Regions from separate parts of the Kitasatospora sp. NPDC092948 genome, predicted to be linked through region 1. Evidence: riboswitches for the same ligand, from Rfam matches in the RefSeq annotation. Region 1 holds a riboswitch; the other holds the start of a gene.
What was found. Region 1 has a riboswitch for glycine ahead of gcvT (glycine cleavage system aminomethyltransferase GcvT). Riboswitches for the same ligand answer to the same signal wherever they lie in the genome.

Region 1 (15,588 bases):
CGCCGGGTTGAACCGGGCGCCCGTCCACGGGTCCCACCGGCCGTGCACCCGGAAGCCGTAGCGGGTGCCGGGCAGCACGCCGGGCAGGTAGCCGTGCCAGGTCTGGTAGGTCTGCTCGGTCAGCCGGTGCCGGCTCTCCCGGCCGTCCTCGTCGAACAGGCACAGGTCGACGGCCTCCGCGCCGGGCGCCCAGAGCGCGAAGTTGGTGCCCCGGCCGCCCTCGTCGTCGGCGCGGAACCGGGCCCCGAGCGGCTGCCAGCTGCCCGGCCAGGGCGGTTCCGGGGCGGTCCGGGGCGCCGAGCCGTTCAGCCGGGCGGCCGCTCGCGCCGCCCGGGAGGTGCCCGTACCCAGCTCCTGCCACGCCGTCATGGCGACCCTCCCAGCCATTCGGGGGCCCGTCCCCGTTCTTCCGGTTGTTCCCTGCACGACGGCGCGCGTCACCCCGCGACGGGGTTCGTGACGCACCGTGACCAATCCTGTGCCCGGCGGAGCCGGGTGGGGAAACCATCCGGTCGTGTCCGGGAGCCGCGATCGGTCGTTGTGCCCGGCATCGGGTGGTTTCGCACGGCAGCGGGAGGACGGCATGCACACCGCGGTACGGCTCTGGGCACGGTGGGCGGCCGCCGCCGGACTGGTCCTGCTGACCGGCTGCACCGGCCTGTTCGGCTCCGGCCCGCCGGTCTCCCGCGCCCAGCTCGCGGTCAGCCCCGCCGACGGCGCGCAGGGCGTGGCGGTGGACGGCGTCAGGGTGGCGGTCACCGAGGGCCGCCTGCTGGAGGTCCGGCTGACCAGCGACAAGGGCGCCACGGTGCCGGGCACCCTCACCGGCGACGCCGCCGGCTGGACGCCCGACAGCCGGCTCGACACCGCCACCGCCTACACCCTCGACGTGATCGCCGAGGACGCCGCCGGGCTGCGCGCCGTCCAGCACGCCGGGTTCGCCACGGTGCCGCCCGAGCACACCTTCGTCGCCTTCTTCACCCCCGAGGACGGCTCCACCGTCGGCGTCGGCATGCCGGTCTCGCTGCGCTTCTCCCGCCCGGTGGAGAACCGCGCCGCCGTCGAAGGGGCGGTCGCCGTCACCGCCGACCCGCCGCTGGAGATCGCCGGCCACTGGTTCGGCGACCAGCGCCTCGACTTCCGCCCGCACGGATTCTGGCCGCCCGGCACCAAGGTCACCCTGGGGCTGCGGCTCAAGGGCGTGGAGGGCGCGCACGGCTTCCTCGGCACCCAGCAGAAGGACGTCCACTTCACCGTCGGCCGCTCGCTGATCGCCACCGTGGACCTGGACCGGCACGTCATGACGGTCCAGCAGGACGGGCACCTGATCCGCACCTTGGAGGTCAGCGGCGGCAGCCCCGAGCACACCACCTACCTGGGCACCATGGTGGTCTCCGAGCGCTTCGAGGAGACCAGGATGAACTCGGAGACCGTCGGCCTCGGCGACGAGTACGACATCAAGGACGTCCCGCACGCGCTGCGGCTGACCACCTCCGGCACCTTCGTGCACGGCAACTACTGGTCCGACCGCGCCGTGTTCGGGGCCGCCAACACCAGCCACGGCTGCATCGGCCTGGCCGACAGCAAGGGCGGCAGCGCCAACACCCCGGCGGCCTGGCTCTGGCGGCACACCCTGGTGGGGGACGTGATCGAGGTGCAGGGCTCGCACGGCGACCAGGTCTCGCCCGACAACGGCCTGAACGGCTGGAACCTCCCGTGGGCGCAGTGGACGGTCGGGAGGCCCGCAGCAGTTCACTGAACCGGCACCCGGCTCCCTCCGAAGATTCACTCAGCTTCGCCGGTTATCCTTGCCCCCGCGCACGCCCGAGACGATCGGGAGCGCGGTGAGCGCATCCGACCCGGCGGAACCGATTCCGGGCGTCACACGTGTATCGCTGTGGATACCTGGAGGGGAGCAGCGCGGTGAAGGCGGATCAGAAGGCCGAGGCCGGAACAGTCCTGGTCGGGAGCGGGCGGAGGGCGCGTCGGGCCGCGGCAGCCCTGTTGGTGGGCGGCGTCCTGCTGCTCGGCACGGCCTGCAACAGCGGCGGCGGCGGTGGTTCGACCGACGCCAAGGGCGGTGGCTCCGGAGCCGCGGCGGACGCGACGCCGAAGGTGTCGACCGCTCAGCTGTCGATCACTCCCGGCGACGGGGCGGCGGACGTGGCCCCCAAGGACGGTCTGCAGGTGGCGGTGGCCAGCGGCAAGCTGACCACGGTCGCGGTGACCGACAAGGACGGCAAGGCGGTGGCCGGCGAGATAGCCGCCGACGGCCTGAGCTGGAAGCCCAGCGAGCAGTTGGCGGTCGGCACCACGTACACGGTGAACGCGCAGGCGGTGGACTCGGCCGGCCTGGTGGCCGCCTCCACCACCACCTTCACCACGTTGACGCCGGCCAAGAAGGTCGCCACCAACGACAACATCGCCAACAACGGCCAGTACGGCGTCGGCATGATCGTCTCGGTGAACTTCAGCAAGGCGATCCAGAACAAGGACGCGGTGCTGGCCGGCATCACCGTCGAGGGCTCGGACGGCACGGTGGCCAAGGGCCACTGGTTCGGCTCCTCCCGGTTGGACTTCCGGCCGGAGAACTACTGGAAGCCGGGCACCAAGGTGACCGTCAAGTACCGGCTCAAGAACGTCGAGGTCTCGCCCGGCGTGTACGGCGACGTCGAGAAGGACGAGCCGTTCACCATCGGCCGCTACCAGGTCTCGACGGTGGACGCCGCGACCCACAAGATGACGGTCTCGCACGGCGGCAGCGACAGCCAGGTGATCCCGATCACCGCCGGCAACGACCAGAACCCGTCCTGGAACGGCACCATGGTGATCTCCTCCAAGGAGAAGATGACCCGGATGAACTCCGCCACGGTGTCCAACATCAAGGGCGACGAGTACGACGTCCCGGACGTGCCGCACGCGATGCGACTGACCTCCTCCGGCACCTACGTGCACGGCAACTACTGGGGCAGCTCGTTCGGCGTCGCGAACGCCAGCCACGGCTGCATCGGCATCGCGGACGCCAAGGGCGGCAGCGACAGCTCGACGGCCGGCAAGTTCTTCAACACCTCGATGGTCGGCGACGTGGTCAAGGTCGTGAACTCGGTGGGCAAGACCGTCTCCGGGGACAACGGCCTGAGCGGCTGGACCATCCCGTGGAGCAAGTGGTAGCCGAGACGCTCAACTCGGCACGACGGCCCGGCGATTCCGATCGCCGGGCCGTCGTCCGTTCGTGACCGTACCGGGACACGCCGCCTCGCAACGTTTTCCGCTGTCGACCCGTCATATCAACCGAAAGACCTGTCAGCCGACAGGCAGGTGTGTGGGGAGAGCGGAACGTGAAGGCTATACGCGGGGGTTACGCGGTGGGTGCGCTCGCAGGCGCTCTGGTACTGATGGCCACGGCCGGGTGCAGCACGGACACGGCGAAGGCCGACAGCCCGAAGGCCGCCGCCAGTTCGGCCAAGCCGACCGTGTCGGCCGCGACCATCGCCATCGAACCCGCCAACGGCGCCACCGACGTCAAGCCGACCGGCGAGGTCAAGGTGTCCGCCACCGGCGGCAAGCTGACCTCGGTCAAGGTCACCGGCCCCGACGGGGTCGAGGTACAGGGCGCCCTGGCCGCCGACGGCGCCTCGTGGGCGCCGACCGGCAACCTCAAGGTCTCCACCGCCTACACGGTGGACGCGCTCGCCGAGGACGCGCAGGGCGTGGTCGCCAACGCGCGCTCCACCTTCAACACCCTGACTCCGGCGAAGGAGGCGGGCGTCAGCGACAACGTCGCCGACAACGGCGAGTACGGCGTCGGCATGATCGTCTCGGTCCGGTTCGACCGGGCGGTGAAGAACAAGGACGCGGTGCTGGCCGGCATCGCCTTCGAGGCGGCCGACGGCACCGTCGTCAAGGGGCACTGGTTCAACGACAAGCGGCTGGACTTCCGCCCCGAGAAGTACTGGAACCCCAACACCAAGGTCACCATCCACTACAAGCTCAAGGACGTGGAGACCGCCCCGGGCGTGTACGGCGGCATCGACAAGGACGAGCCGTTCACCATCGGCCGCTCCCAGATCTCCACCGCCGACATCAACACCCACCGGATGACGGTGGTCCGCGACGGCCAGCAGACCGACTCCATCGCGTTCACCGCGGGCAAGCCCGGCTACGACACCTGGAACGGCACCATGGTGGTCGAGGCGGCCGAGGGCACCACCCGGATGACGTCCGCCGGCGTCACCAAGTCGGGTTCCGGGGACGAATACGATCTGGTGGTTCCGCATGCCCTCCGGTTGACCGACACCGGCACCTACGTGCACGGAAACTACTGGAGCGGCAGCGTGATCGGGCGCTCCAACGGCAGCCACGGGTGCATCGGCCTGACCGACACCCAGGGTGGCAGCGCGAGCAGCCCGGCGGGCAAGTTCTACGCCTCCACGCTGGTCGGAGACGTGGTCACGGTGGTCAACTCCCGCGGACCGGTGGTCGATCCGGTCAACGGTCTGGGCGGTTGGAACCTCGCCTGGTCGCAGTGGTGACCGTCGGGCGGCTGTTCGGTTGCTGACGGCATATGCCAAATGAGCCGTGATCGTTTGCTCATTGTCCGTACGCGGCCGCCCACGTTCCGCAATGATGGGCCCCATGGCGGGATGGGGCGAAGCGGAACGGGCACTTCCATCGGTCGACACGCGCGGTGACGGCTCGTCAGGAGTCGGCGCCGCGGTGGTGCTCGCCGAACTGGAACGGATGACCGCGGACGAAATGGAGCGGGCCTTTCTCGGCGTGCTCGGCGATCCGGAGGCCGGCGAGGAGGTGCGACTGCCCTCCCGCCCGGAGTCGGCCGGGGTCGCGCGGCGACTGGTGCTCTCGGTCTTGGAGTCCTGGAACCTCCCCCACCTGCTGGAGGTGGGGGAGCTGCTCACCGGCGAACTGGTCGCGAACGCCGTGCGCCACGCCGGCGGGCGGATGATCGGCCTCAAGCTGGTCCGACGCCCCGGCTGGCTGCGGATCGAAGTCCGGGACTCCTCGCGGGCGATGCCCTGCCTGATCCTCGCCCCCGAGACCGGCCGCTACCAGAACGGGCACGGCCTGCGCGTCGTCGACGAACTCTCCGACCGCTGGGGGGCGGACCTGCTGCCACGCGGCAAGGGCGTCTGGTTCGAAGTCCGGACCAGGGATCGGTCCGCCGCCACCCTCTGAAACCCTCTGCAACCCTCTGAAGAAACGATGCGGGGCCCCTGTCCGCGGTTGTTCGCGGTCCGGGGCCCCTGCGCGTCATCCGGCAACCAAGGGGGTGCGTGTCGCCGGATGGAAGTGGCCGGGTGGTACCTCCCAGCGCACATAACTATCGCACGTTTCTGCGCCTGAAACAAGTCGAAACCAAGGTTTGAGTCGCGCTTCACCTTTGGATTCCAGGCGTCAGCGAGATTGTCTCACAGTCCGGACTTACGCCACCAGGGTCTGATGGTCCCTCAGGTCGGGACCTTCTGGCTATGTCCGGTGGCGCGGGCCCGGCGTAGCCGTCAGCACTCGATGACGTTGACGGCGAGGCCGCCGCGGGAGGTCTCCTTGTACTTGATCTTCATGTCGGCGCCGGTCTCCTTCATGGTCTTGATGGCCTTGTCGAGGGAGACGTGGTGGCGGCCGTCGCCGCGCAGGGCCATGCGGGCGGCGGTGATGGCCTTGACGGAGGCCATGCCGTTGCGTTCGATGCAGGGGATCTGGACCAGGCCGCCGACCGGGTCGCAGGTGAGGCCGAGGTTGTGCTCGATGCCGATCTCGGCGGCGTTCTCGACCTGCTCGGGGCTGCCGCCGAGGACCTCGGCGAGGCCGCCGGCGGCCATCGAGCAGGCGGAGCCGACCTCGCCCTGGCAGCCGACCTCGGCGCCGGAGATGGAGGCGTTCTCCTTGAAGAGCATGCCGATCGCGCCGGCCGCGAGCAGGAAGCGGACGATGCCGTCCTCGTCCGCGCCCGGGATGAAGTTCAGGTAATAGTGCAGGACGGCAGGGATGATGCCGGCCGCGCCGTTGGTGGGGGCGGTGACCACGCGGCGGCCGGAGGCGTTCTCCTCGTTGACGGCCATCGCGTAGAGGGTGACCCACTCCATCGCGTTGCCGGGGCCGACGCCCTCGGCCCGCAGGGCGCGGGCGGCGGAGGCGGCGCGGCGGCGGACCTTGAGCCCGCCCGGCAGGATGCCCTCGCGGGCCATGCCGGCGGCGACGCACTCCTTCATGACGTCCCAGATCTCCAGCAGCCCGGCCCGGATCTCGGCCTCGGTGCGCCAGGCCTTCTCGTTCTCCAGCATCAGGCCGGAGATGGACAGGCCGGTCTCCCGGGTGAGGCGGAGCAGCTCCTCGCCGGTGCGGAAGGGGTGGCGCAGCACGGTGTCGTCGGGCTTGACCCGGGCCTCGCCGATCGCGTCCTCGTCGACCACGAAACCGCCGCCGACCGAGTAGTAGGTCTTTTCGAGGAGGACGGCGCCGGCGGCGTCGTACGCCCACAGGGCCATGCCGTTGGCGTGGTAGGGCAGGGCCTTGCGGCGGTGCAGGACCAGTTCGGTGTCGGGGTCGAAGGCGATCTCGTGGCGGCCCAGCAGGTTGATCCGCTTGGCGGCGCGGATCCGCTCGACGTCCAGGTCGGCCTGGTCGACGTCGACGGTGCGCGGGGAGTTGTTCTCCAGGCCGAGCAGGACGGCCTTGGGGGTGCCGTGCCCGTGGCCGGTGGCGCCGAGCGAGCCGTACAGCTCGGCGCGGAGCGAGGCGACCTGGTCGAGGATTCCTTCGGTGGCGAGCCGACGGGCGAACATCCGGGCGGCGCGCATCGGGCCGACGGTGTGCGAGGAGGACGGCCCGATGCCGACGGAGAAGAGGTCGAAGACGCTGATGGCCACGGGGTGACGTCCTTGTCTGGTCTCGTGGAGTGGTCCGTCCGGTGGGACGGGGGCTGCGCATGGAACGGGGCACCGCGCGCACGTCTTCCAGTGTGCGCGGTGCCCCGGGGGTTCCGGGCGGCCGCCGGATGTCGGCGGACGCGGGGAGGGGTTACAGCTCGGGGTACAGCGGGTGCTTGGCGGCCAGCGCCGTCACCCGGGCCTTCAGCGACTCGGCGTCGAAGCCGGGCTTCAGGGTCTCCGCGATGATGTCGGCGACCTCGGTGAAGTCCTCGGCGTCGAAGCCGCGGGTGGCCAGCGCCGGGGTGCCGATGCGCAGACCCGAGGTGACCATCGGCGGGCGAGGGTCGTTCGGGACGGCGTTGCGGTTGACGGTGATGCCGACCTCGTGCAGGCGGTCCTCGGCGTCCTGGCCGTTGAGCTCGCTGTTGCGCAGGTCGACCAGCACCAGGTGGACGTCGGTGCCGCCGGACAGCACGGAGACGCCGGAGGCGGTCACGTCGTCCTGGAGCAGGCGCTCGGCGAGGATCTTCGCGCCCTCCAGGGTGCGGCGCTGGCGGTCCTTGAACTCGTCGGAGGCCGCGACCTTGAAGGCCACCGCCTTGCCGGCGATCACGTGCTCCAGCGGGCCGCCCTGCTGGCCGGGGAAGACCGCCGAGTTGATCTTCTTGGCGAACTCGGCCTTGGACAGGATGACGCCGCCGCGCGGGCCGCCCAGGGTCTTGTGCGTGGTGGTGGTGACCACGTCCGCGTACGGCACCGGGGAGGGGTGCAGCCCGGCGGCGACCAGGCCGGCGAAGTGCGCCATGTCGACCATCAGCAGGGCGCCGACCTCGTCCGCGATGCGGCGGAACTCGGCGAAGTCCAGCTGGCGCGGGTAGGCGGACCAGCCGGCGATGATCAGCTTGGGCTGGTGCTCCTTGGCGAGGCGCTCGACCTCGGCCATGTCGACCTGGCCGGTCTTCTCGTCCACGTGGTAGGCGGCCACGTTGTAGAGCTTGCCGGAGAAGTTGATCTTCATGCCGTGGGTCAGGTGACCGCCGTGGGCCAGGTTCAGGCCCAGGATGGTGTCGCCCGGCTGGATCAGCGCGAACATCGCCGCGGCGTTCGCCTGCGCGCCGGAGTGCGGCTGCACGTTGGCGTGCTCGGCGCCGAACAGCTCCTTGACCCGGTCGATCGCGATCTGCTCGACCACGTCGACGTGCTCGCAGCCGCCGTAGTAGCGGCGACCGGGGTAGCCCTCGGCGTACTTGTTGGTGAGAACCGAACCCTGGGCCTCCATGACCGCCACCGGGGCGAAGTTCTCGGAGGCGATCATTTCCAGGGTGGTCTGCTGGCGGTGCAGCTCGGCGTCGACCGCGGCGGCGATCTCCGGGTCGAGCGCGTGGAGGGACTGGTTGAGAACCGTCATGAGGGGGTCTCCCGGTCAGGCGCCGGTGAAGGCGGTGTAGCCGTCGGCGTCGAGCAGCTCGTCGGTCGCCGTGGCCCGGACCTTGAACAGCCAACCGCCCTCGAAGGGCTCCGAGTTGACCAGGGCCGGGTCGTCGATGACCTCCTGGTTGACCTCGGTGACCTCGCCGGTGGCGGGGGAGAAGAGGTCGCTGACCGACTTGGTGGACTCGAGCTCGCCACAGGTCTCACCCGCGGTGACGGTGTCACCGACCTCGGGGAGCTGGACGTAGACGATGTCGCCGAGGGCGTCGGCCGCGTGCGCGGTGATGCCGACCGTCGACACCCCGTCCACGGCGGCGGTCAGCCACTCGTGCTCCTTGGTGTACTGCAGGTGCGTGGGGTTGCTCATGACGTCATTCTCCAGGATCGCAAGAGGGGAGGGCACGGCCGTCCGCTGGGCGGACGAACCGGAAAGAGCTGCTCGGACAGCAGGTGAAGGGCCGATCGAGGGTCAGCGGGCGCGCTTGTAGAACGGCAGCGCGACGACCTGGACCGGCTCGGCCTTGCCGCGGACGTCCACCGCGACGGTGGAGCCCGGCTCCGCGTGCGTGGCGTCCACGTAGGCGATGGCGATCGGCTTGCCCAGGGTCGGGGACGGCGAGCCGGAGGTGATCCGGCCGATCACGGCGCCCTCGGCGTCCACCACGGAGTACTCGGCGCGCGGGACGCGGCGGCCCTCGGAGACCAGGCCGACCAGCTTGCGCGGAGGGTTGGCCTCGGCCGCCGCGGCGGCCTCCTCCAGTGCCTTGCGGCCGACGAACTCGCCGCCGTTGGTGGTCTTGTCGAAGCGCACCACCCGGCCCAGGCCGGCGTCGAACGGGGTCAGCTCGGTGGACAGCTCGTGCCCGTACAGCGGCATGCCCGCCTCCAGGCGCAGCGTGTCGCGGCAGGACAGGCCGCACGGGACGAGGCCCTCGGCGGCGCCGGCCCCGCTCAGCGCCGTCCACAGGTGCTCGGCGTCGGCGGGGGCGCAGAAGATCTCGAAGCCGTCCTCGCCGGTGTAGCCGGTGCGGGCCAGCCAGACCTGACGGTCCGCCACGGTGGCGGGCAGCAGCGCGTAGTACTTGAGGGCGGGCAGGTCGGCGTCGGTGAGCCTGGCCAGGATGCCGCCCGCCTCCGGGCCCTGGACGGCGAGCAGCGCGTAGGCGTCGCGGTCGTCGCGGACGGTGGCGTCGAAGCCGGCCGCGCGCTCGGTCAGGGCGTCCAGGACGACCTGGGCGTTGGAGGCGTTGGCGACGACCAGGTACTCGTTCTCCGCGGTGCGGTAGACGATCAGGTCGTCCAGGATGCCGCCGTCCTCGCGGCAGATCATGGTGTAGCGGGCGCGCAGCACGCCGAGGGCGGAGATGAAGCCGACCAGCGCGTGGTCGAGCAGTTCGCCGGCCTGCGGGCCGGAGACGGTGATCTCGCCCATGTGCGAGAGGTCGAACAGGCCGGCCTTGGTGCGGACCGCGAGGTGCTCCTCGCGCTCGCTGCCGTAGCGCAGCGGCATGTCCCAGCCCGCGAAGTCGGTCATGGTGGCGCCGAGCGAGCGGTGCAGCGCGTCGAGCGCGGTCAGGCGGAGGGACACGACAGGACTCCCGGGATCTGGAAACGGGCAGGCTGGGGCGAATCTCCCCGTCTGTCGTCGAACCTGAGAGCTTCACCGCATCCCGGACAGGATGGCGGTTTGCACCGTGGGTGGGCGCACGGCGCGGCCGTGTCCTCTTTCCAGATCTGCCTCGCCCGGGCGGTAGGGGGGCCTGAGAGATTCCGGGGAGGACTTGCTCCTTCGGCGCCGGTCGCGACCGGGTGACGGTCGTTCCGGCTCTCCCGCGCGGGTTCGAGCGGCCGGTATGAAGTTAGGGCGGGCCCATCATGGCATGCCGCGACCCCCTGGTGGGAGTGGGGATGGATCACAGCCGCCGCAGGGCGACCGGGCGCGCCGCTAACCTGATCGCAACCGTGAGTGTGGAGGGGCGAGATGGAGTTCCCGCTGGGTCAGGTTCCGGAAGGCGGGAGCTGGCCGGCCAACGAGCTGGAGCAGGTCCTGATGGCGGCCCTGGGCGATCCGGGGGCGACGCCCCGGGTGATCGAGGTGCTGGCGCGCAGTCAGGTGTGGATCCCGCTGCCGTCCGGCGCCGATCCGCAGTCCGGTTCGCTCGACCTGCCGACGCTCGAACTCGCGGGCGCGCCCTACGTCCCGGTGTACAGCTCGCAGGAGCTGTACCTGCAGCACGTCCCGGGCATCCCGTTCGCGATCGCCCCGATGTGGGAGTTCGCCCGGGGCCTGCCGCTGGGCATCGGCATCGCCGTCAACCCGGAGGCGCCGGTGGGCATCCCGGTGCCGCCGGAGGGCGTCGGGGAGCTGCGGCGCGGGCCGCGCGGCGACCAGTGGGAGGCGCAGGGCGTGACCGAGGGGGCCCGGGTGGCGCTCAAGGAGCCCGAGCCGCACCAGGAGCCGTATGCCTTCCTGGCCGCCGCGACCGGCGAACTCGCCGCGGTGCCGGGAGTGCTGACGGCCCGTCGGGCGCTGGCCCGGGTGGAGGGCGAGTCGACCCTGCTGTACATCGGCGTCCAGCTGGACCCGACGGCCCCCGCCGACCCCGGCGACGTCAACCTGGCGCTCGGCCGGGCACTCGGAACCGCGCCGCCGAGCTGGGGCGTCCACCTGGTGCTGCTCGATCTGGTCGCCGACCCGGTGGTGGACTGGCTGCTGGGGCGGGTACAGCCGTTCTACGTGCGGCCGTGACCCGGGGCTCCGCCCCGGACCGGGCGGCATCCGGAACGGCGGAATGACGGCTGTCGGGCGGGCCCCATAGGGTTGCCCCGGCACACCGCGGCGCGGTGGACGTGGACGAGAAAGAGGGCGGCGACGTGACGGGAGCAGCCGGTGACCCGGGCGCGATCGAGCGCGCCCTCGCAGCGGTCGCACCGGAGCGCTGGGAGGCGTACGAGGGGCTGCTGCGCGCCCTCGCGAACGGGCAGGTCTGGATGCTGCTGTGGCACGGCAGCCCGGGCAGCCCGGACGCCCAGTACGGGAACATGGACGTCGGCGGGCACGGCTACGCGCCCTGCGTGACGTCCCCGGGCCAGCTGGCGGCCAGTGGGTGGGCGCGCGGTCACGAGCTGGTGTCCGGGCCGGAGATCGCCGGCTCGCTGTACCGCTCCCGCTGGGGCCTGTGGCTGGACCCGCACCGCCCGGGCGGCGGCGTCGGCGTGCCGTGGGCCGACCTGAGACGGATCTCCGTCGGCCTGGACCGGGTGCCGGCCGGGCCGCTGCGCATCTCCGATCCGGCCGTGCAGGCGCCGCAGCTCTTCGCCGTGCTGGAGCAGCAGGCGGTCGAGGTGCGGCCGTTGCGCGCGCTGTGGCGGGCCTGGGTGCAACCGGTGCTGGGCGAGCCGTATCTGACGATCGGTCTGGACCTGTACGACACCTCGCCGCCGGCCGTGGAGGCCGCCCGGGCGCTGGTGCAGCGGGCCGCCGCGCACGCCCCCGAGGGGCCGGCCGTCTCCACCGTGCTGATGGCCGACGAGTTCGACCCGGTGGTGATGTGGCTGCGGGCCAACTCCCGCCCGTTCGTGGACCGGCAGGGCGCACCGGGCGCGTACGCCACCGGTTTTGGTTACGCAGCGCAACCGCCGACGGGGCCTGCGCCGGGCTGGCCGCAGCCCCAGTGGCCCGGATATCCCGGACGCTGACCATATCCTGACGGATCGTCGGAAATCCCCCGCTTGCACCTTTTCCAAGGTCGGCGGGGGTTTTCCGTCTTCCCGGGGTCTCCGCGCGTCGTCACCGGCGCCACCTGGCGTTTCCCCGCCACTGGCGGGGTGTCGTCAGCGCGCCCCTTGACGCGTGTGTGACGCCTGTGTGAAGAGCGATATGCCAGCGCAACGAAAGTGCATGCGAGCAGATCACAGTTAGGCATCCTTCGCCATGGGGGTCTTCCGTCGGGTACTTCCCATGACAGAGAGTGCTGCCCTATGCGGAGCGCGAGACGATCCTCACGAGGGTGAACGTGCCGCCGCCACAGCATGAACCCGCACGACGCGCATCTCCGTGCGGCGGCACCATGCGCGCCGGGGCGATCCTTCCCGGCGTCGAACGGCACCACCCGCACCGCCCTGCTTGCCAAACGCACTTCTGCACCGCCGCATCGGCACCCGGCACCACCGCATCCGCTCTGCAACTTCCGCACCAAACGCGACTCCGTGGGCCGGCCACCGTCGGCGAGGGGAACGAACTGACTCATGACCACACCCACCGAGACCTCGGGTCCGCCCGCCGGTGCGCAGCCTGACGGCGCGTCAACCACCGAGCCGACCAAGAAGATCGAGGGCCGCTCGCCGGGCCGCATCGCCTGGGACCGCCTGAAGCGCGACAAGATCGCGCTGGCCGGCGGTGCCGTGGTGATCCTGCTGATCCTCGCCGCGATCTTCGCGCCGGTGCTGTCCTCGCTGTTCGGGCACTCGCCCTATGACCCGCACCCGGATCAGATCAACCCCGATCTCGGCCTGCCCAAGGGCCCGTTCGGCGGTATCAGCAGCGACTTCCTGCTGGGCGTCGACCCGACGTTCGGCCGCGACGTGTTCTCCCGGATCCTCTACGGCGCGCAAATCTCGCTGCTGGTGGCGCTGCTCGCGGCCGTGCTCTCGGTCGGCATCGGCGTGGTCATGGGCATCATGGCCGGCTACTTCGGCGGCTGGGTGGACGCGATCATCAGCCGCGTCATGGACATCCTGCTGGCCTTTCCGCAGCTGCTGTTCAGCATCGCGCTGGTGTCGGTGATGCCCACCTCGGCGTTCGGCATCCCGGACAAGTGGCTGCGCGTGATGATCCTGGCGGTGGTGATCGGCTTCTTCGGCTGGCCGTACATCGGACGCATCGTCAGAGGCCAGGCCCTGTCGCTGCGCAACCGTGAATTCGTCGACGCCGCCCGCAGCCTCGGCGCCGGCCGCGCGCACATCCTGTTCCGCGAACTGCTGCCGAACCTGGTGGCGCCGATCCTGGTCTACGCGACCCTGATCATCCCCACCAACATCCTCAACGAGGCGGCGCTCAGCTTCCTCGGGGCCGGTGTCCGCCCGCCCACCCCGTCCTGGGGCCAGATGCTCTCCGACGCGGTCAAGATCTACCAGGCGGACCCCACGTACATGGTGATCCCCGGCCTCGCAATCTTCATCACCGTGCTTGCCTTCAACCTGTTCGGCGACGGCCTGCGCGACGCGCTCGACCCCAAGGGCAACTGAGCCCGCAACTCTGGAGGTTCCCCAACCCATGAAGCGAAACAGGACGCTCGCGGTCGCCGCCCTCGCGGCCACCCTCGCCCTCACCGTCTCCGCCTGTGGCGGCAGCAAGAGCGGCGGCTCGGGTGGCGACAACGCCGCCAAGGGTGGCGCGGCCGGCTTCAACGCCGCCGCCGACAAGGTGGTGAACCCGTCCGACAAGAAGGGCGGCACCCTCAACCTGTGGACCAGCACCGACGTGGACTCGCTCGACCCCGGTCGCGCGTACTACGCCTCGGTGTGGAACTTCGAGCGCTTCTACGCCCGCACCCTGCTGGCCTTCGACGGCAAGCCGGGCAAGGACGGCCTGAAGCTGGTTCCGGACCTGGCCGCCGCCCAGCCGGAGGTCGCCGCGGACGGCAAGACCTACACCTTCAAGCTGAAGCCGGGTCTGAAGTTCGAGGACGGCTCGGTCATCACCTCGAAGGACATCAAGTACGGCATCGAGCGCATCTTCGCGCAGGACGTCGTCTCCGGTGGCCCGACCTACCTGCTCAACGAGCTGGACCAGGGCCAGAACTACAAGGGCCCCTACACCGACTCGGACCCGAACAAGCTCGGTCTGAAGACGGTCGAGACCCCGGACGACACCACCATCGTCTTCAAGCTCGCCAAGCCGAACTCGGACTTCCCGTACCTGCTGGCCATGGGCTCCGCCTCGCCGGTCCCGCAGAAGCTGGACACCGGCTCCAAGTACGGTGACCAGCCGGTCTCCTCCGGCCCCTACAAGTTCAAGTCGGTCCAGCCGGGCAAGGAGTACGAGCTGGTCCGCAACGAGAACTGGGACCCGGCCTCCGACCCGTTCCGCAAGGCGCTGCCGGACGCGGTCAAGCTGACCGTCACCACCAACTCCGACGACATGGACGCGCGCCTGCTGGCGAACACCGCGGACCTCGACTGGTCGCAGACCGGTCTGTCGCAGGCCGCCCAGGTCAAGGTCCTGCAGGACCAGGCCCTGAAGGCCAACACCGACGACCCGTACAACGGCTTCATCCGTTACGTCAGCGTCGTCCCCGCGGTCGCCCCGTTCGACAACCAGCACTGCCGCAACGCGGTGCTGTACGCGGCCGACACCACCGCCCTGCAGACCGCCCGCGGCGGCTCGGTGGCCGGCTCGATCTACGGCTCGATGCTGCCCCCGAACATCCTCGGCTCGGACGACTACGACCCGTTCAACCTGACCAAGGGCAAGCCGGACATCGCCAAGGCGAAGGAAGAGCTCGCGGCCTGCGGCAAGCCGGACGGCTTCAAGACCACCATCGCGGTGCGTGGCAACAAGCCGAAGGAGGTCAACTCCGCGGTGGCGCTGCAGACCGCGCTGAAGGCCGTCGGCATCGACGTCACCGTCGACCAGTACGACGGCAAGCTGATCTCCTCGGTGATCGGCGCGCCCGACGTGGTCCGGGCCAAGGGCTACGGCCTGATCGTCATGGGCTGGGGCGCCGACTACCCGACCGGCTCCGGCTACCTGCAGCCGATCGTCGACGGCCGCTTCATCGTCAGCAACGGCAACACCAACTACTCCGAGATCAACGACCCGGAGATCAACGGCTGGTTCGACCAGGCTGCTGCCGAGACCGACCCGAACAAGGCCGCCGACCTGTACAAGAAGATCAACCACAAGGTCACCGACGGCGCCTACTACCTGCCCATCGTCGCCGACAAGGCCCTGAACTGGCGCAACCCGCGCCTGACCAACGTCTACATCACCGACGCGTTCGGCGAGGTCGACTTCCAGGCCCTCGGCGTCTCCGACGGCAAGTGACCTGACCTTCCCCTTTAGTTCGCACCGCTAGTCCGAAGGGCAGGTGAAGGCCCTGCCAGGGCCGGCCGGGACGCTCCCCCACCGGGGAGCCCCGGCCGGCCCGTGGCAGGGCCGACCGCAGTGCTCGTGTATCTCATCAGGCGACTGATCAACGTCGTCTTCATGCTGCTGGTGGTCGCCGCGGTGACCTTCGGCATCTTCTTCATGGTGCCCAAGCTCACC
Region 2 (15,588 bases), on a different contig from region 1:
GTGCCGAGGTCAGTGCGCGTCCCTCCGACGCGATAGCGCTGGCGCTGCGCACCGGTACGCCGATCTTCGGGAGCGAGGAGGTGCTGGCGGAGGCCGGCATCTCGATCCCGGACGAGCAGGAGGACGAGGTCGAGAAGTTCCGGGAGTTCCTGGACCAGGTCTCGCCGGAGGACTTCGGCGGCGGCCCGCAGTAGTTCGGTCGTTCCCGCTGCGTCCACCACCGGTGACCGGTGGTGGACGTCCTGCTAGCGGGGTGGGCCGTGGGCCGCAACTCGGCTGTGGTAGAAATCCATTCCGCTACCCGCACATGGGGCACGAATAACCACTCGATGGGGTGAAGTTTGTGCGAGGCCCCGGCGTGGCGATCGTTGACGGTGCTTGGGCGACTGCCTACCGTCAGGTGATGGCCCGCCGGACGGGCCGCCCGCAGTCCGGGCCCGCCCGGGTCCGTGCGGGGCCACGGGGGCCTTGAGGCGGAATGGACGGAGGTTGGCGATGAGCGGCACCGGCGACGAGACGCGTTCCGGAGCCCTGTGCGCGGTGCACGTGCCGCGCGCCGGCCGCGGTCCGATCGGGCGCCCCTGGCGGCCCGAGCCGGACGCTGACGAGCTGCCCCGACTCGGCCGGTTCCCGGCCGTCCAGCCCGGGCAGCCGGCGATCGAACGGCTCACCCCCACCTCCGCACTGGTCGGCTACCGCGGCCCCACGGCCTGCGCGGCGGCCGGCATCACCTACCGGCAGCTCGACTACTGGGCGCGCACCGGACTGCTGGAGCCCTCGGTGCGCTCCGGGCACTCGTCCGGGCACCCGGCAGGCGCGCAGCGGCTGTACAGCTTCCGGGACATCCTGCTGCTGAAGATCGTCAAGCGGCTGCTGGACGCCGGTGTGTCGCTGCAGAACATCCGGGTGGCCGTCACCCACCTGCAGTCCGCCGACCAGGCCGGCCTGACCGGGCTGACGCTGATGTGCGACGGCGCGACCGTGTACGAGTGCACCTCACCCCAGCAGGTCGTCGACCTGCTCAACGGCGGCCAGGGCGTGTTCGGCATCGCGGTCGGCGCGGTCTGGCAGGAGCTGGAGGCCACCCTGGGCCGGCTGCACGGCGAGCGCACCGACACCGGCGAGACGCTGCTCGGCCACGATCCGGCGGACGAACTGGCGCAGCGCCGCAACCGCGCGGTCTGACGGCCGGTCGGCCGGCGGGAACCGGCCGGGCGGGCGGATCGTCAAGTCCCCTGTGTGGACGATCATGCAGGGGCTCGGGCGGCGCTGGCGGTGGCTGCTGACGCGGCGGCCGCCCGGCTGGGGCGGCAGACGCGGGCAGCGGCGATGGTTCCAGGCGCTGGTGGTGTGTTCGGCGCTGATGCTGACCCCCGACGCCTGGCTGTTCATGACGCAGGCCCACAAGGTCGGCACCGTGCAGAGCGTGTCGGCCGCGCCGGTGGCGGTGGTGTTCGGCGCCGGCCTGATGGACGGCAAGCCCTCCCCGTACCTGGCGCACCGGCTGGACGCCGCGCTGGAGCTGTACCGGGCGGACAAGGTGCAGGCGATCCTGGTGACCGGCGACAACGGCACCCGCGAGTACGACGAGACCGACGCGATGCGCGCGTACCTGGTCGAACGCGGTGTGCCCGAGGTGCGGGTGGTCGGCGACTATGCGGGTTTCGACACCTGGGACTCCTGCACCCGTGCGCACCGCATATTCGGCGTCGACAAGGCCGTGCTGATCAGTCAGACCTTCCACGTGCGGCGCGCGTTGGCGCTGTGCCGGGCCGCCGGGATCGACGCGTCCGGCGTCGGCGTGGAGGAGTGGCACGACACCACCTGGCACTACGGCGAGGTGCGGGAGATCGCCGGGGCGGCGAAGGCGTTCGTGAACGTGGTGGTGCGGCCCGATCCGACGTTCCTGGGGCGGCACGAGGACGGGGTGGCGCGGGCGCTCGCCGACGCGGCACGAGGGTAGAACGCCCGTCCGGGCAGGGATTGTCGGTGGGGCGCGGGATGATCGGGCGGTGCGGTCCGTGCCGAGCATCATCCACCTCGACATGGACGCCTTCTTCGCGGCGGTGGAGCAGGCGTCCAAGCCCAGCCTGCGCGGAAAGCCCGTCATCGTCGGCGGCCTGGGCGGGCGCGGTGTGGTCTCCACCGCGTCGTACGAGGCGCGGAAGTTCGGGGTGCACTCGGCGATGCCGATGGCGCAGGCGCGGCGGCTGTGCCCCAACGCGGCGTTCCTGACCGGCCGGTTCGAGGCGTACCGGGCCAACAGCGAGATCGTCATGAGCCTGCTGCGGGAACGCTCCCCGCTGGTCGAGCCGCTCAGCCTGGACGAGGCGTTCGTCGACCTGGAGGCCGGGCCGTACGGGCCGGCGCTGGCCGACGCGACGCCCGCGGAAGGCGCGCAGTTGGTGCTGGCGCTCGCCGAGGACCTGCGGGCCGACATCGTGGAGCGCACCGGGCTGACCGCGTCGGTCGGCGCCGCCGCGTCCAAGCTGATGGCGAAGATCGCCTCCGAGCAGGCCAAACCGGACGGGCTGGTGCTGATCGAACCCGGCTCCGAACGGTCCGTGCTCGCGCCGATGCCGGTGCGGGCGCTGCCCGGCATCGGGCCGGCCACCGAGCAGGCGCTGCGCCGGGCCGGGTTGACGAGCGTGGCGGACCTGGCGGAGGCCGGGTTCGAGGAACTGGTCGGACTGCTCGGCAAGGCGCACGGCGCGGGCGTGTTCCAGATGGCGCTGGGATGGGACGAGCGGCCGGTGGTGCCGGACCGGGACGCCAAGTCGGTCTCGGTCGAGGACACCTTCGAGGTCGACCTCGCCGATCGGGAGCGCATCCTGCGGGAGGTCGACCACCTGGCGGCGCGGTGCGTGCGGCGGCTGCGGGCGGCCGGGCGCTCCGGGCGGACGGTGGTACTGAAGGTCCGGCGGTTCGACTTCTCGACGCTGACCCGGTCGGAGACGCTGCGCGGGCCGACGGACGATCCCGAAGTCATCGCCGCGACGGCGCGGCGGCTGGCCGGGCAGGTGGACACCACGGGTGGGGTGCGGCTGCTGGGGGTGGGGGTGGCGCAGCTCGCGGACTACACGCAGGAGGATCTGTTCGCGCAGTTGGAGAGGGAGGAGAGAGGGGCCGCCGAGGAAGCGGGGGCAGGGACGGGGACGGGGACGGGAGCGGATTCGGGGTCGGAGTCGGAGTCGGGCGAGGTTGGGGCGGAGAAGGCTTCCGTCGAGCCCGCGGTCCGGCGGTGGTGGCCGGGGCAGGACGTGACGCACCGTGAGTTCGGGCCGGGGTGGGTGCAGGGGAGTGGCGTCGGCCGGGTGACGGTGCGGTTCGAGACGCCGTACTCGGAGCGGCCGGGGCGGGTGCGGACGTTCGCGGTGGACGACGAGGAGTTGTCGGCTTCGGGAGCGCTTCCGTTGAGGCGTCCGGGGCCGCACGGGGCGTGAGGTGGGTGGGGCGGGCGCGACCTTGCGGGGGAGTGGGCGGTTGGGCGCGCAGTTCCTCGCGCCCCTGGGGTTGCACCCGCATGTGCCTTCGGCGGTGCGGGGTTTCGTCAGCGCGGGCGTGAGGTGGGTGGGGCCAGGGGTGGTGGCGCGATCTTGCGGGGGGTGGGTGGCTGGGCGCGCAGTTCCTCGCGCCCCTGGTGGTGCGTCCCCTGGAGGTGTCTCCGCTGGCGGCGCGTCCCCCTAGCGGCGCGTCCTCTGGCGGTGCGCCCGTTGGGGGTGCGTCCTCTGGTGGTGCGTCCTCTGGTGGTGCGTGGCCCGGTTTTGGGGTTGGCGGGTACGACGGACACCCCCCGCCGATGCCCGTGGCGGGGGGTGTCCGTGGTGACTCGCGTGTGTCCAGTACGCGAGGGGGACGCCGTCAGGCGTCGGTCTTGGCGAGGGCCGGGGCGGGCTGCTCGATGGGGGTGGCGGCGGGGGTGGTGCGGCGGATGGCGAAGGGGACGATGGCGGCGACCAGGCACATCGCGCCGGCGACCCAGAACGCGTGCTGGTAGGCGTTCAGGGTGGGCAGGTGGACCGGGATGGGGAGCTTGAGGGTGTCGCCGGTGAGGATCGCGGCCATCACGGCGGTGCCGATGGCGCCGCCGACGGTGCGCAGGACGGCGTTCATGCCGTTGGCGATGCCGGACTGTTCGGCGGGGACGGCGCCGTTGATGTAGGCGGGCATGGCGGCGTAGGCCAGGCCGACGCCGAGGCCGAAGACGGCGGAGGAGAGGTAGATGTCGAACTCGGCGCTGTGGCGCAGCGCCAGGTAGGCCATGGCGACGGCGCCGAGGAGGCCGCCGAGGACCAGCGGGAGGCGGGGGCCGCGGCGGGCGATGAGCAGGGCGCCGACGGGGGCGGCGACCATGGAGCCGATCGCGGAGGGCAGCAGCATGATGCCGGCGTGCAGGACGGTGGCGGTGAAGCCGTAGTGGGTGAGCTTCTCCGGGGTCTGCGCGAAGTTGCTGATCACCATGAACGAGCCGTACATGCCGAAGCCGATGAGCAGGCCGGAGATGTTGGTGAAGGCGACGGCCGGGCGGGCCATCATCTTCAGGTCGACCAGCGGGTGGGCGACCTTGGCCTCGACCAGCAGCCACAGCAGGGCGACGACGGCGGCGACGGCGAACAGGCCGAGGGTGCGGGTGGATCCCCAGCCCCACTCGTTGCCGCGGCTGACGGCGATCAGCAGGGCGGACAGCCAGCCGGCCAGGGTGAGGGCGCCGAGCGGGTCGGCGCCGCCGCTCTTGTCGACGACCGGGTCGCTGGGCACGCGCAGGATCACCAGGGCGACGGCGGCCAGGCCGAAGATCAGGCCCATCCAGAAGATCGACTTGTAGTCCCAGTGCTCCAGCAGCAGGCCGGTGGCGACCAGGCCGAGGCCGGAGCCGACGCCCATCGAGGCGGAGATGGCGGCGACGCCGGCGGTGACCTTCTGCTTCGGCAGTTCGTCACGGACGATGGCGATCGCCAGCGGCAGCACGCCGCCGCCCGCGCCCTGGAGCACCCGGGCGACGACCAGCAGGCCGAAGGAGTGGGTGCAGACCGCGAGGCCGGAGCCGAGCACCAGGCCTGCCAGCGAGATCAGCAGCACGGGCTTGCGGCCGCGCAGGTCGCCGAAGCGGCCCAGCAGCGGGGTGAGGACCGCCGCGGAGAGCAGGTTGGCGGTCATCAGCCAGGTGATGTCGGAGCCCGACACCTTCAGCTCGGTGGCCAGACTCGGAAGGATCGGGACGACCGCGGTCTGGACCACGCTGTAGGCCAGCATGGCGAGAATCAGCGCGGGCAGGACCCTGGCGCTGGTGGGCTTGGCGGCCGTGGCGGTGGGCTGTGGTGCCTCACTCACGGGAATCCTCCGGGTTGCTTCAGGCAGGCGATAGTGCAGGAACTGAAGCAACGATGTCGGGAGATGCTTCACTCTGTCAAATATCTAATGGTGAAACTTTGGCAAAGTCGAAGGCCCCGGCCCGCCGAGGCGGACCGGGGCCGGAAGTTGGCGAACCGTCAGACCGCGGAGGCCGCCGGGGACTGCGGCTGCGCGTTCCACGGCTGCCGCTGCGAGGCCTTGTCGGCCGCACCGCCGGCCGCGCCCTGCACCTCCACCCGCTCGCGGCGCAGCTCCTCGCGGATCACCTCCTCCTCGGTGAACCGCTCCACCACCAGCCGCACCCGCTCGACCGGCGCCAGGTACTTGCGCACCACCGCGCGCTCCTCGCGCAGCGTGACCTCCTCGACCGCCTCGGCGATCTCCTGGTCGCTCAGCGCTGCCCGCTCCGCATCGGACACCGGGATCCGCTCCACCCGCACCCGCTCGCGCACCAGCGGCACCCGGCGTTCGACCGCCTCGGTGGTGACGTACTTGCGCAGCCGGGTGGTGCCGACGGTGTGCCACTCGGTGGTGACGTCCAGGCGTTCCTCGCGGCAGGTGATCTCCACCGGCGCGGCCGGCTTCTGCCGGTCGGTCCGGGCGGCCGGCGGCTCGGCGGGGCGGGTCGGGCGTTCGGGCGCGGCCTTCGGCGGGACGAAGCCGGCGGGCGCGGGGGCCGGGCCCTGGACCGGGCCGGGCTCCGGGGAGGAGGCGAGGTCGCCGAAGTCGCGGTCGGCGACCTTCTCCGAGTACTCCTTCGGGGCCGGCTTCCCGGCGGGCGCGGAGGTGAACCGGACGGGCGCCTCGGCGCCCGAGGTGCTCAGCCCGTAGTAGCGGTACAGCTCCAGCTCCTGCTCCGGGGACAGGTGCTGGCCGACGCCGAAGTCCGGCGACTCCTTGATTAGCGACCTGTCGTACGGGACGTGCAGCTCGTCGCCGGTGAACTCGCTGGTGGTCAGCGGGACGAAGGCGTCCCGGCCGAAGATCCCGGTCCGGACGGCCGCCCACTCCGGCTCGCCGGTGGCGTCGTCCAGGTAGACCTCGTCGACCGTGCCGATCTTGTCGCCGTTCCGGTCGACCGCCTTGTGTCCGATCAGGTCGCGCGGATCGATATCGGTCTGCACCCTGTCCTCCCGCTGCTGCTCCTGGGGGACCCGTCGGGGGAGCGGTCGGAGGAGCGCACCGGGCCGCTATTCCACACCAAAAGGCACGTAACGGACGGTGTCGCCCCGAACGCCTCCGTCCGGGGCCGATCGCGGGGCCGTACCGGTGATCGTCCAGGTCCGCGCTGGTACCCTGGGCGGCGACCGCCGAGCCCGCTCGGGAGAGTCCCGGCCCCCTGATCAAGAGGGTTGCGGGACGCCGAAGGAGCAACCCCTCCCCGGAATCTCTCAGGCATCCGTACCGAGTGGGATCAGGTCACTCTGGAAAGCAGGGCAGGACCGTCGGCACCGAAGCCACCGGACCCTGACCTCGCCGACGGTGCAAGCCGACCGGGGCACCACCCGGGCGCGTGAAGCTCTCAGGTACCGATGACAGAGGGGGAGGCTGACGGGTTCGTGCGCCCCGACGCTCCCACAGCGGTCGGCCGGCGTGCGTACCACCGCCGGTCCGCGACCAGGAGGCCCGACCCCCATGAACGCCCAGCCGACGCTCACCGACCTTGAGCAGGCCAGCCCCTTCGAGCACCGCCACATCGGCCCCGACAGCGACGCCCAGCAGAAGATGCTGGCCCAGGTCGGCTACGGCTCGCTGGACGAACTGTCCGACGCCGCCGTGCCGGACGCCATCCGCAGCCTCACCGCGCTCGGCCTGCCCGCCGGCCGCAGCGAGGCCCAGGTGCTCGCCGAACTGCGCGAGCTCGCCGGCCGCAACCAGGTCCTCACCTCGATGATCGGCCTCGGCTACTACGGCACCTTCACGCCGCCCGTCATCCTCCGCAACGTCCTCGAGAACCCCGCCTGGTACACCGCGTACACCCCGTACCAGCCGGAGATCTCCCAGGGCCGCCTGGAGGCCCTGCTCAACTTCCAGACCGTGGTCTCCGACCTGACCGGCCTGGCCACCTCCGGCTCCTCGCTGCTCGACGAGGGCACCGCCGCCGCCGAGGCGATGGCCCTGACCCGGCGCGTCACCAAGGTCAAGGGCGGGGTCTTCCTGGTCGACGCCGACACCCTGCCGCAGACCCTCGCCGTGATCGAGACCCGCGCCGAGCCGACCGGCGTCGAGGTCGTCACCGCGGACCTGTCGAACGGCATCCCCGCCGAGATCGCCGAGCGCGGCGTGTTCGGCATGCTGATCCAGTACCCCGGCGCGTCCGGCGCGGTGCGCGACATCAAGCCCGTCATCGACCAGGCGCACGGGCTCGGCGCGATCGTCGCCGTCGCCGCCGACCTGCTCGCCCTCACCCTGCTGCGCTCGCCCGGCGAGCTCGGCGCCGACATCGCCTGCGGCACCTCGCAGCGCTTCGGCGTCCCGATGGGCTTCGGCGGCCCGCACGCCGGCTACCTGGCCGTCCGCGCCGAGTACGCCCGCAACCTGCCCGGCCGCCTGGTCGGCGTCTCCGTCGACGCCGACGGCAACCGCGCCTACCGGCTCGCCCTGCAGACCCGCGAGCAGCACATCCGCCGCGAGAAGGCCACCTCCAACATCTGCACCGCGCAGGTGCTGCTCGCCGTGATGGCCTCCATGTACGCCGTCTACCACGGCCCCGACGGCCTGGCCGACATCGCCCGCCGCACCCACCGCTACGCCGCGGCGCTCGCCGCCGGCCTGCGCGCGGGCGGCGTCGAGCTCGCCCACGACGCGTTCTTCGACACCGTGACCGCCGTCGTCCCCGGCAAGGCCGACGAGGTCGTCGCCGCGGCGCTGGCCGGCGGCGTGAACGTGCACCGGGTGGACGCGGACCGCGTCTCGGTGTCGTGCGACGAGACCACGACCCGCGAGCACCTGGCCGCCGTGTTCGCCGCGTTCGGCGTGAGCGCGGAGATCGCCGAGGACGCCGACGCGCTGCCCACCGCGCTGCTGCGCGAGGACGAGTACCTCACCCACCCGGTCTTCCACAGCCACCGCTCCGAGACCGCCATGCTGCGCTACCTGCGCCGCCTGTCGGACCGTGACTACGCGCTCGACCGCGGCATGATCCCGCTGGGCTCCTGCACCATGAAGCTCAACGCGACCACCGAGATGGAGCCGATCACCTGGCCCGAGTTCGGCCAGCTGCACCCGTTCGCGCCGGTCGACCAGGCCTCCGGGTTCCTGACGCTCATCCGGGAGCTGGAGCAGCAGCTGGTCGAGGTCACCGGGTACGACGCCGTGTCGATCCAGCCGAACGCCGGTTCGCAGGGCGAGCTGGCCGGTCTGCTGGCCGTCCGGGCGTACCACCGGGCGAACGGCGACACCCAGCGCGACGTCTGCCTCATCCCGTCCTCGGCGCACGGCACCAACGCGGCCTCGGCGGCGATGGCCGGCATGCGGGTCGTCGTCGTGAAGACGCTGACCGACGGCGACGTGGACGTCGAGGACCTGAAGGCCAAGATCGAGCAGCACCGCGAGCAGCTCGCCGTGCTGATGGTCACCTACCCGTCCACCCACGGCGTGTTCGAGACCCAGATCACCGATATCTGCGCGCTCGTCCACGAGGCCGGCGGCCAGGTGTACGTCGACGGCGCCAACCTGAACGCGCTGGTCGGCCTGGCCAAGCCCGGCAAGTTCGGCGCGGACGTCTCGCACCTGAACCTGCACAAGACCTTCTGCATCCCGCACGGCGGCGGCGGCCCCGGCGTCGGCCCGGTCGCGGTGCGCTCGCACCTCGCCCCCTACCTGCCCAACCACCCGCTCCAGGCCGAGGCCGGCCCCGCGACCGGCGTCGGCCCGATCTCGGCCGCGCCGTGGGGCTCGGCGGCGATCCTGCCGATCTCCTGGTCGTACGTGCGCCTGATGGGCGGCGAGGGCCTCAAGCGCGCCACCCAGGTGGCCGTGCTGAACGCCAACTACATCGCCAAGCGGCTCGCCCCGCACTACCCCGTGCTGTACACCGGCCCCGGCGGGCTGGTCGCGCACGAGTGCATCATCGACCTGCGCCCGCTCAGCAAGGAGACGGGCGTCAGCGTCGACGACATCGCCAAGCGCCTGATCGACTACGGCTTCCACGCGCCGACCATGTCGTTCCCGGTGGCCGGCACGCTGATGATCGAGCCGACCGAGTCCGAGGACCTGCACGAGATCGACCGGTTCTGCGAGGCGATGATCGCCATTCGCGGCGAGATCGAGAAGGTCGGCGCGGGCGAGTGGGCGGCGGAGGACAACCCGCTGCGCAACGCCCCGCACACCGCGTCGATGCTGGCCGGCGAGTGGGCGCACCCCTACACCCGCGAAGAGGCCGTCTTCCCGGCGGGCGTCAACCCGGCGGACAAGTACTGGCCGGCGGTGCGGCGCATCGACGGCGCGTACGGCGACCGCAACCTGGTCTGCTCCTGCCCGCCGCTCGACGAGTACGACGCCTGATCGGTGACCGCGCAGCGCTGAAGCCGCCCGCCGGAGGAGTTCCCTCGGCGGGCGGCTTCGGCATTGGGGCCCTCCGCTGCGCGCCCCTGGCGGGGCGGGGGGGATGGTGCCTGCGGCAGGGGCGCGAGTCACATGGCGAGAGCCGTCCGCCGAGGGGGTTGGCTTCGGTGGGCGGCTTTGGCGTTGGGGTCTTCCGCTGCGCGCAGTTCCCCGCGCCCCTGGCGGGGCGGGGAGGGGAGAGCGAGTGGGGGAGGACGCCTGCGGCGGGCGTGGCGGAGGCGGGGGCGGAGGGCGGGAGCGTATTGCGAGAGCCGTCCGGCGAGGGGGTTGGCTTCGGTGGGCGGCTTTGGCGTTGGGGTCTTCCGCTGCGCGCAGTTCCCCGCGCCCCTGGCGGGGCGGGGAGGGGAGAGGGGGAAGGGCGCCTGCGGCGGGCCTGGCCGGAGGCGGGGAGGTGGGGGAGGGATGCCTGCGGCGGGCGTGGCGGAGGCGGGGGAGTGTCGTGCGGGGGAGGGGAGGGCGGGGTCCTGCGGGGCAGGGGAGGGGGAAGCGAAGGTGGCAGGGGGTGGGGATGGCGAAGGCGCCTCCGGCGGGGGTTTGCGGGAGGCGCCTTGGGTGGGGCGGGGTGGGTCAGGAGTAGACCGGGCCGGTGAACTTTTCGCCGGGGCCGGAGCCGGGGGCGTCCGGGACGAGGGAGGCCTCGCGGAAGGCGAGCTGGAGGGAGCGGAGGCCGTCGCGGAGGGGGGCGGCGTGGAAGTTGGAGATCTCGGGGGCTCCGGCGGTGACCAGGCCGGCGAGGGCGGTGATCAGCTTGCGGGCCTCGTCGAGGTCCTTGTCGGCCTCGCCGCCTTCGGCCAGGCCGCACTTGACGGCGGCGGCGCTCATCAGGTGGACGGCGACGGTGGTGATCACCTCGACGGCGGGGACCTCGGCGATGTCGCGGGTCAGGTCGTCGAAACCGAGGGCCTGGTCGGACTCGGACGAGTGGTCGGGCTGGCTGGTCAAGGTGTCACTCCGGGGTGCTGGTGCGAAAGCGCAGTACAAAGGGAGCGTACAAGGCGGGCGGAGGCGGGCCGGAATACCGGTCGGTCCCGGAACGCTGGTATGCTTCGAGACTGACCGGCCAGGAATCCTCTACGGATGCCCGGCCAGCAAGTGGAGGCTCCACCTCAGGAGGCCCGAGAGGGCAACCGCGACAGTCTCCCACCCGAGCGGCCGAAGGGCCGACGGGTCCGGTCCGTGGCGAGCGCCGCAAGGATTGCCCGCTGCCAGTGGTGCCCGTCAGGGCATCCCGGAACGTGTGGAGCCCCGCCTGTACCGTGCGGGGCTTTTTTCGTGCGTTCGGTGCTTCTGCCAGACGGCAGAGTGGCAGCGGAGCATGAATGAAGCCCCGCCCAGTGGTCGAAACCACTACGTGCGACCGCCGTCCGACGGCCGCATCGAAGAAGGTGCAACCGAGGAGGCCCCATCAGCACCGAGCCCCGCATCAACGACCGGATTCGCGTCCCCGAGGTGCGACTCGTCGGTCCCAGCGGCGAGCAGGTCGGCATCGTCCCGCTCGCGAAGGCGCTGGAGCTTGCCCAGGAGTACGACCTGGACCTGGTCGAGGTCGCCGCCACGGCGCGCCCGCCGGTGTGCAAGCTCATGGACTACGGCAAGTTCAAGTACGAGTCGGCCATGAAGGCCCGTGAGGCGCGCAAGAACCAGGCGCACACGGTCATCAAGGAGATGAAGCTCCGGCCGAAGATCGACCCGCACGACTATGACACCAAGAAGGGTCACGTCGTCCGGTTCCTCAAGCAGGGCGACAAGGTCAAGATCACGATCATGTTCCGCGGTCGTGAGCAGTCCCGCCCCGAGCTGGGCTTCCGACTGCTGCAGCGGCTCGCGGAGGACGTCCAGGAGCTCGGCTTCGTGGAGTCCGCGGCCAAGCAGGACGGCCGAAACATGATCATGGTTCTCGGCCCGCACAAGAAGAAGACCGAGGCGATGGCCGAGGCCCGCGCCGCCGCCGACGCCCGCAAGGCGGAGCGGCTCGGTCGCGGCCCGGCCACGGAGCAGGCGGACGAGGCCGACGAGGTGGCGCAGGTCGAGGAGACCGAGGCCACCGAGGTCGAGCCCGTTGCCGAGCCCGCCGAGGTCGAGCAGCCCGCCGAGACCGCCCAGGACGCCTGAGCCTTCGGGTTCAGATTCCGGGTGGGATCGGCACCGGTTCCGGGGCATCCGTCCCGGAGGCGTGATCCATCCAGTTCCGGCCCGCACCCAGGGGTGCGGGCCGCGAACGGACCGACGAGGAGATACGGCGACATGCCGAAGCAGAAGACGCACAGCGGCGCCAGCAAGCGCTTCAAGATCACTGGCTCCGGGAAGGTGCTGCGCGAGCGTGCCGGCCGTCGCCACCTGCTTGAGCACAAGCCCTCGACGCTGACCCGCAAGCTGGCCGGCAACGCCGAGATGGCCCCCGGCGACGCCAAGAAGATCAAGAAGCTTCTCGGCAAGTGATCGCCCGCCCGCGGCCGCGCTGCGGGCACAGCTGATCCTTACCGACCGAATCGAATAACGGACCGGCGGCACGAACCCGGGGTCCGGAACCAAGGAGTAATGAAGTGGCACGCGTCAAGCGGGCAGTGAACGCCCACAAGAAGCGCCGGGTCATCCTGGAGCGCGCCTCCGGCTACCGTGGCCAGCGCTCGCGCCTGTACCGCAAGGCCAAGGAGCAGGTCACCCACTCGCTCGTTTACAACTTCAACGACCGCAAGAAGCGCAAGGGCGACTTCCGTCAGCTGTGGATCCAGCGCATCAACGCCGCTGCCCGCAACAACGGCATGACCTACAACCGCTTCGTGCAGGGCCTGAAGGCCGCCGGTGTCGAGATCGACCGCAAGATGCTCGCCGAGCTCGCGGTCAACGACACCGTCGCGTTCCGCGCGCTGGTCGAGGTCGCCCAGAAGGCGCTGCCGGAGGACGTCAACGCCCCCAAGGTCGCCGCCTGATCCAGGCCGTGCCCTGACTGCTTTTCCCGGACCCGCAGGCCGCCCGGCCTGCGGGTCCGTGCGTTGTGCCCCGCGGACACGCCCTTGTCCTCCCGCCCCTCCGTGACGAAGAACGTGAGCATGAGCATCGAGACCCCCCTGCTGACCTCCCTGCGCTCCCCGCGCGTCGTCGCCGCCCGCCGCCTGGCCAAGCGCAACCAGCGGAGCAAGGAGCGGCGCTTCCTGGCCGAGGGCCCGCAGGCCGTGCGGGAGGCGGTGGCGTTCGGGCGGCTGCCCGGCGGGGAGCACACCGTGGTGGAGGTGTACCTGACCCGGGAGGCCGCCGAGCGGCACGCCGAGATCGTGGCCACCGCGCACGCCGAGGGGCTGCCGGTGCTGACCGCCACCGAGGAAGTGATCGCGGAGATCTGCGACACCGTCACCCCGCAGGGCATCGTCGCGCTGTGCCGGTTCATCGACACCCCGTTCGAGCAGGTGCTGGCGGCCCGGCCGAAGCTGGTCGCGGTGCTCGCGCACGTGCGCGACCCCGGGAACGCGGGCACCGTGCTGCGCACCGCGGACGCGGCGGGCGCGGACGCGGTGGTGCTGACCGACGCGTCGGTGGACCCGTACAACCCGAAGGCGGTGCGGGCGTCCGTGGGCAGCCTGTTCCACCTGCCGTTCGCCACCGGTGTGCCGGTCGAGGAGGCGGTGGCGCGGCTGCGCGAGGCCGGGGTTCGGGTGCTGGCGGCGGACGGCGCCGGGCAGCGCGACCTGGACCAGGAACTGGACGAGGGCACCCTCGAGGGGCCGTGCGCGTGGGTGTTCGGCAACGAGGCGTGGGGCCTGCCGGAGGAGACCCGGGCGCTGGCGGACGAGGTGGTGCGCGTCCCGATCCACGGGCACGCGGAGAGCTTGAATCTCGCCACGGCCGCCGCCGTGTGCCTGTACGCCTCCGCGCGCGCCCAGCGCTCCCCCGGCGGGTGTCGCGGTACGGCCTGAGCGCGCTAGGGTCGGTCCTCAAAGCCGGTGCGGGGCGGGGGAGGACACCCATGGGCGGCGACGACGGCTTGGCGACCCTGGACCCGGACGACCTGCCGGACGGGCTGGTGATCGCGGACGCGCACGGCCGGGTGGCGGTCTTCAACCGGGCCGCCGAACGGATCACCGGCCGCTCCGCGCCGTGCGCGATCGGCATGGAGCTGGAACAGGCGCTGCCGCTGGAGGACCTGGACGGCCGGCGCTGGTGGCAGCTGACCGATCCGTACGGCGGCCTGGCGGTGCGCCGCGGCCAGCCGGAGCGGAACCTGCTGCTGCCCGGCGGGCGCGAGGTGCTGGTGTGCGCCCGGTACGTGCGGGAGCGGCCGGGCGGGCCGGTGCGGCGGGTGGTGGTGACGCTGCGCGGCACCGAGGCGCGCCGGCGGACCGAGCGCAGCCACGCGGAGCTGATCGCGACCGTCGCGCACGAGCTGCGCTCGCCGCTGACCAGCGTGAAGGGGTTCACGGCGACGCTGCTGGCGAAGTGGGAGCGCTTCAACGACGGCCAGAAGCGGGTGATGCTGGAGACCGTCGACGCGGACGCGGACCGGGTGACCCGGCTGATCGCGGAGCTGCTGGACATCTCGCGGATCGACGCGGGCCGGCTGGAGATCCGCCGGCAGCGCCTGGACCTGGCGGCGGCGGTGCGCCGACACGTGGAGGGGAAGGTCGCGGCGGGCATCCCCGAGGAGCGGTTCGACATCCGGGTGGCGGGGCCGCTGGGCGAGCAGTGGGGCGACCCCGACAAGATCGACCAGGTGCTGGCGAACCTGCTGGAGAACGCGGTGCGGCACGGCGAGGGCACCGTGACCATCGAACTGGGTCCGGCGAAGGACGTGGTGGAGGACGCCGGGTCGCTGCCCCGGCTGATCGAGGGCACCGCCGTCACCGTCAGCGACCAGGGCGCGGGCATCGCGGAGGAGGCGATGCCGCGGGTGTTCACCCGGTTCTGGCGGGGGTCCAAGCGCGGCGGGACGGGCCTGGGGCTGTACATCGTGAAGGGCATCGTGGAGGCGCACGGCGGGGTGATCCGGATCAGCCGCGCGGACGGCGGCGGCGCCCGGTTCCGGTTCGTCCTCCCGGCGGGCATCCCCGACTTCATGCTCTGAGGCGCCCCGAGCCCGACCGTCCCGCGGTCGCCCAGCGTGGCCGGTCGCGGCCTGCGACTACACTCGACCCTTGGCGTTCTCGCGGACGCCCGGCGAGGCAGCAGACCTGATCACGAGCAGGAGCACGGGAAGCATAGAGATGTCGGCACCCAACAAGTCGTACGACCCGGTCGAGGTCGAGGCCCTCAAGCCCGAGGTGGTGGAACAGGCCCGGGACGAGGCGATCGCCGCCTTCGCCGCCGCCGCCGACCTCGACGAGCTCAAGCAGGCGAAGGTCGCGCACACCGGCGACCGCTCCCCGCTCTCGCTCGCCAACCGTGAGATCGGCGCGCTGCCCCCGCAGGCCAAGGCCGCCGCGGGCAAGCTGATCGGCCAGGCCCGCGGAGCGGTGAACCAGGCCCTCGCCAAGCGGCAGACCGAGCTGGAGGCGGAGCGCGACGCCCGGGTGCTGGTCGAGGAGGCAGTGGACGTCACGCTGCCCTACGGCCGCGTCCCGCGCGGTGCCCGGCACCCGCTGACCACGCTCGCCGAGCGCATCGAGGACACCTTCGTCGCGATGGGCTACCAGGTGGCGTCCGGCCCCGAGGTCGAGGCGGAGTGGCTGAACTTCGACG

Region 2: linked by a shared signal. The riboswitch ahead of gcvP (aminomethyl-transferring glycine dehydrogenase) and the one ahead of gcvT (glycine cleavage system aminomethyltransferase GcvT) in region 1 are both predicted to bind glycine.

The regions. Positions count from the first base shown of each region.
Region 1 covers NZ_JBIVPU010000003.1:747,926-763,513, forward strand. Annotated here, with positions in the region: gene glgX (glycogen debranching protein GlgX) at 1-369, opposite strand, end outside; gene ACIQF6_RS12855 (Ig-like domain-containing protein) at 584-1,759, shown strand; gene ACIQF6_RS12860 (Ig-like domain-containing protein) at 1,924-3,171, shown strand; gene ACIQF6_RS12865 (Ig-like domain-containing protein) at 3,366-4,532, shown strand; gene ACIQF6_RS12870 (ATP-binding protein) at 4,717-5,193, shown strand; gene ACIQF6_RS12875 (L-serine ammonia-lyase) at 5,517-6,884, opposite strand; gene glyA (serine hydroxymethyltransferase) at 7,036-8,295, opposite strand; gene gcvH (glycine cleavage system protein GcvH) at 8,311-8,685, opposite strand; gene gcvT (glycine cleavage system aminomethyltransferase GcvT) at 8,788-9,906, opposite strand; glycine riboswitch at 10,057-10,161, opposite strand; gene ACIQF6_RS12895 (enhanced serine sensitivity protein SseB) at 10,300-11,067, shown strand; gene ACIQF6_RS12900 (enhanced serine sensitivity protein SseB C-terminal domain-containing protein) at 11,193-12,017, shown strand; gene ACIQF6_RS12905 (ABC transporter permease) at 12,567-13,565, shown strand; gene ACIQF6_RS12910 (ABC transporter substrate-binding protein) at 13,594-15,366, shown strand; gene ACIQF6_RS12915 (ABC transporter permease) at 15,487-15,588, shown strand, end outside.
Region 2 covers NZ_JBIVPU010000013.1:172,379-187,966, reverse strand. Annotated here, with positions in the region: gene ACIQF6_RS29795 (bifunctional nuclease family protein) at 1-194, shown strand, start outside; gene ACIQF6_RS29790 (MerR family transcriptional regulator) at 496-1,185, shown strand; gene ACIQF6_RS29785 (vancomycin high temperature exclusion protein) at 1,250-1,963, shown strand; gene ACIQF6_RS29780 (DNA polymerase IV) at 2,013-3,443, shown strand; gene ACIQF6_RS29775 (MFS transporter) at 3,862-5,331, opposite strand; partial or broken gene ACIQF6_RS29770 (YsnF/AvaK domain-containing protein) at 5,490-5,903, opposite strand; partial or broken gene ACIQF6_RS29765 (PRC-barrel domain-containing protein) at 6,051-6,476, opposite strand; glycine riboswitch at 6,664-6,769, shown strand; gene gcvP (aminomethyl-transferring glycine dehydrogenase) at 6,988-9,858, shown strand; gene ACIQF6_RS29755 (DUF1844 domain-containing protein) at 10,486-10,860, opposite strand; gene infC (translation initiation factor IF-3) at 11,323-12,030, shown strand; gene rpmI (50S ribosomal protein L35) at 12,163-12,357, shown strand; gene rplT (50S ribosomal protein L20) at 12,462-12,848, shown strand; gene ACIQF6_RS29735 (TrmH family RNA methyltransferase) at 12,975-13,829, shown strand; gene ACIQF6_RS29730 (ATP-binding protein) at 13,880-14,974, shown strand; gene pheS (phenylalanine--tRNA ligase subunit alpha) at 15,114-15,588, shown strand, end outside.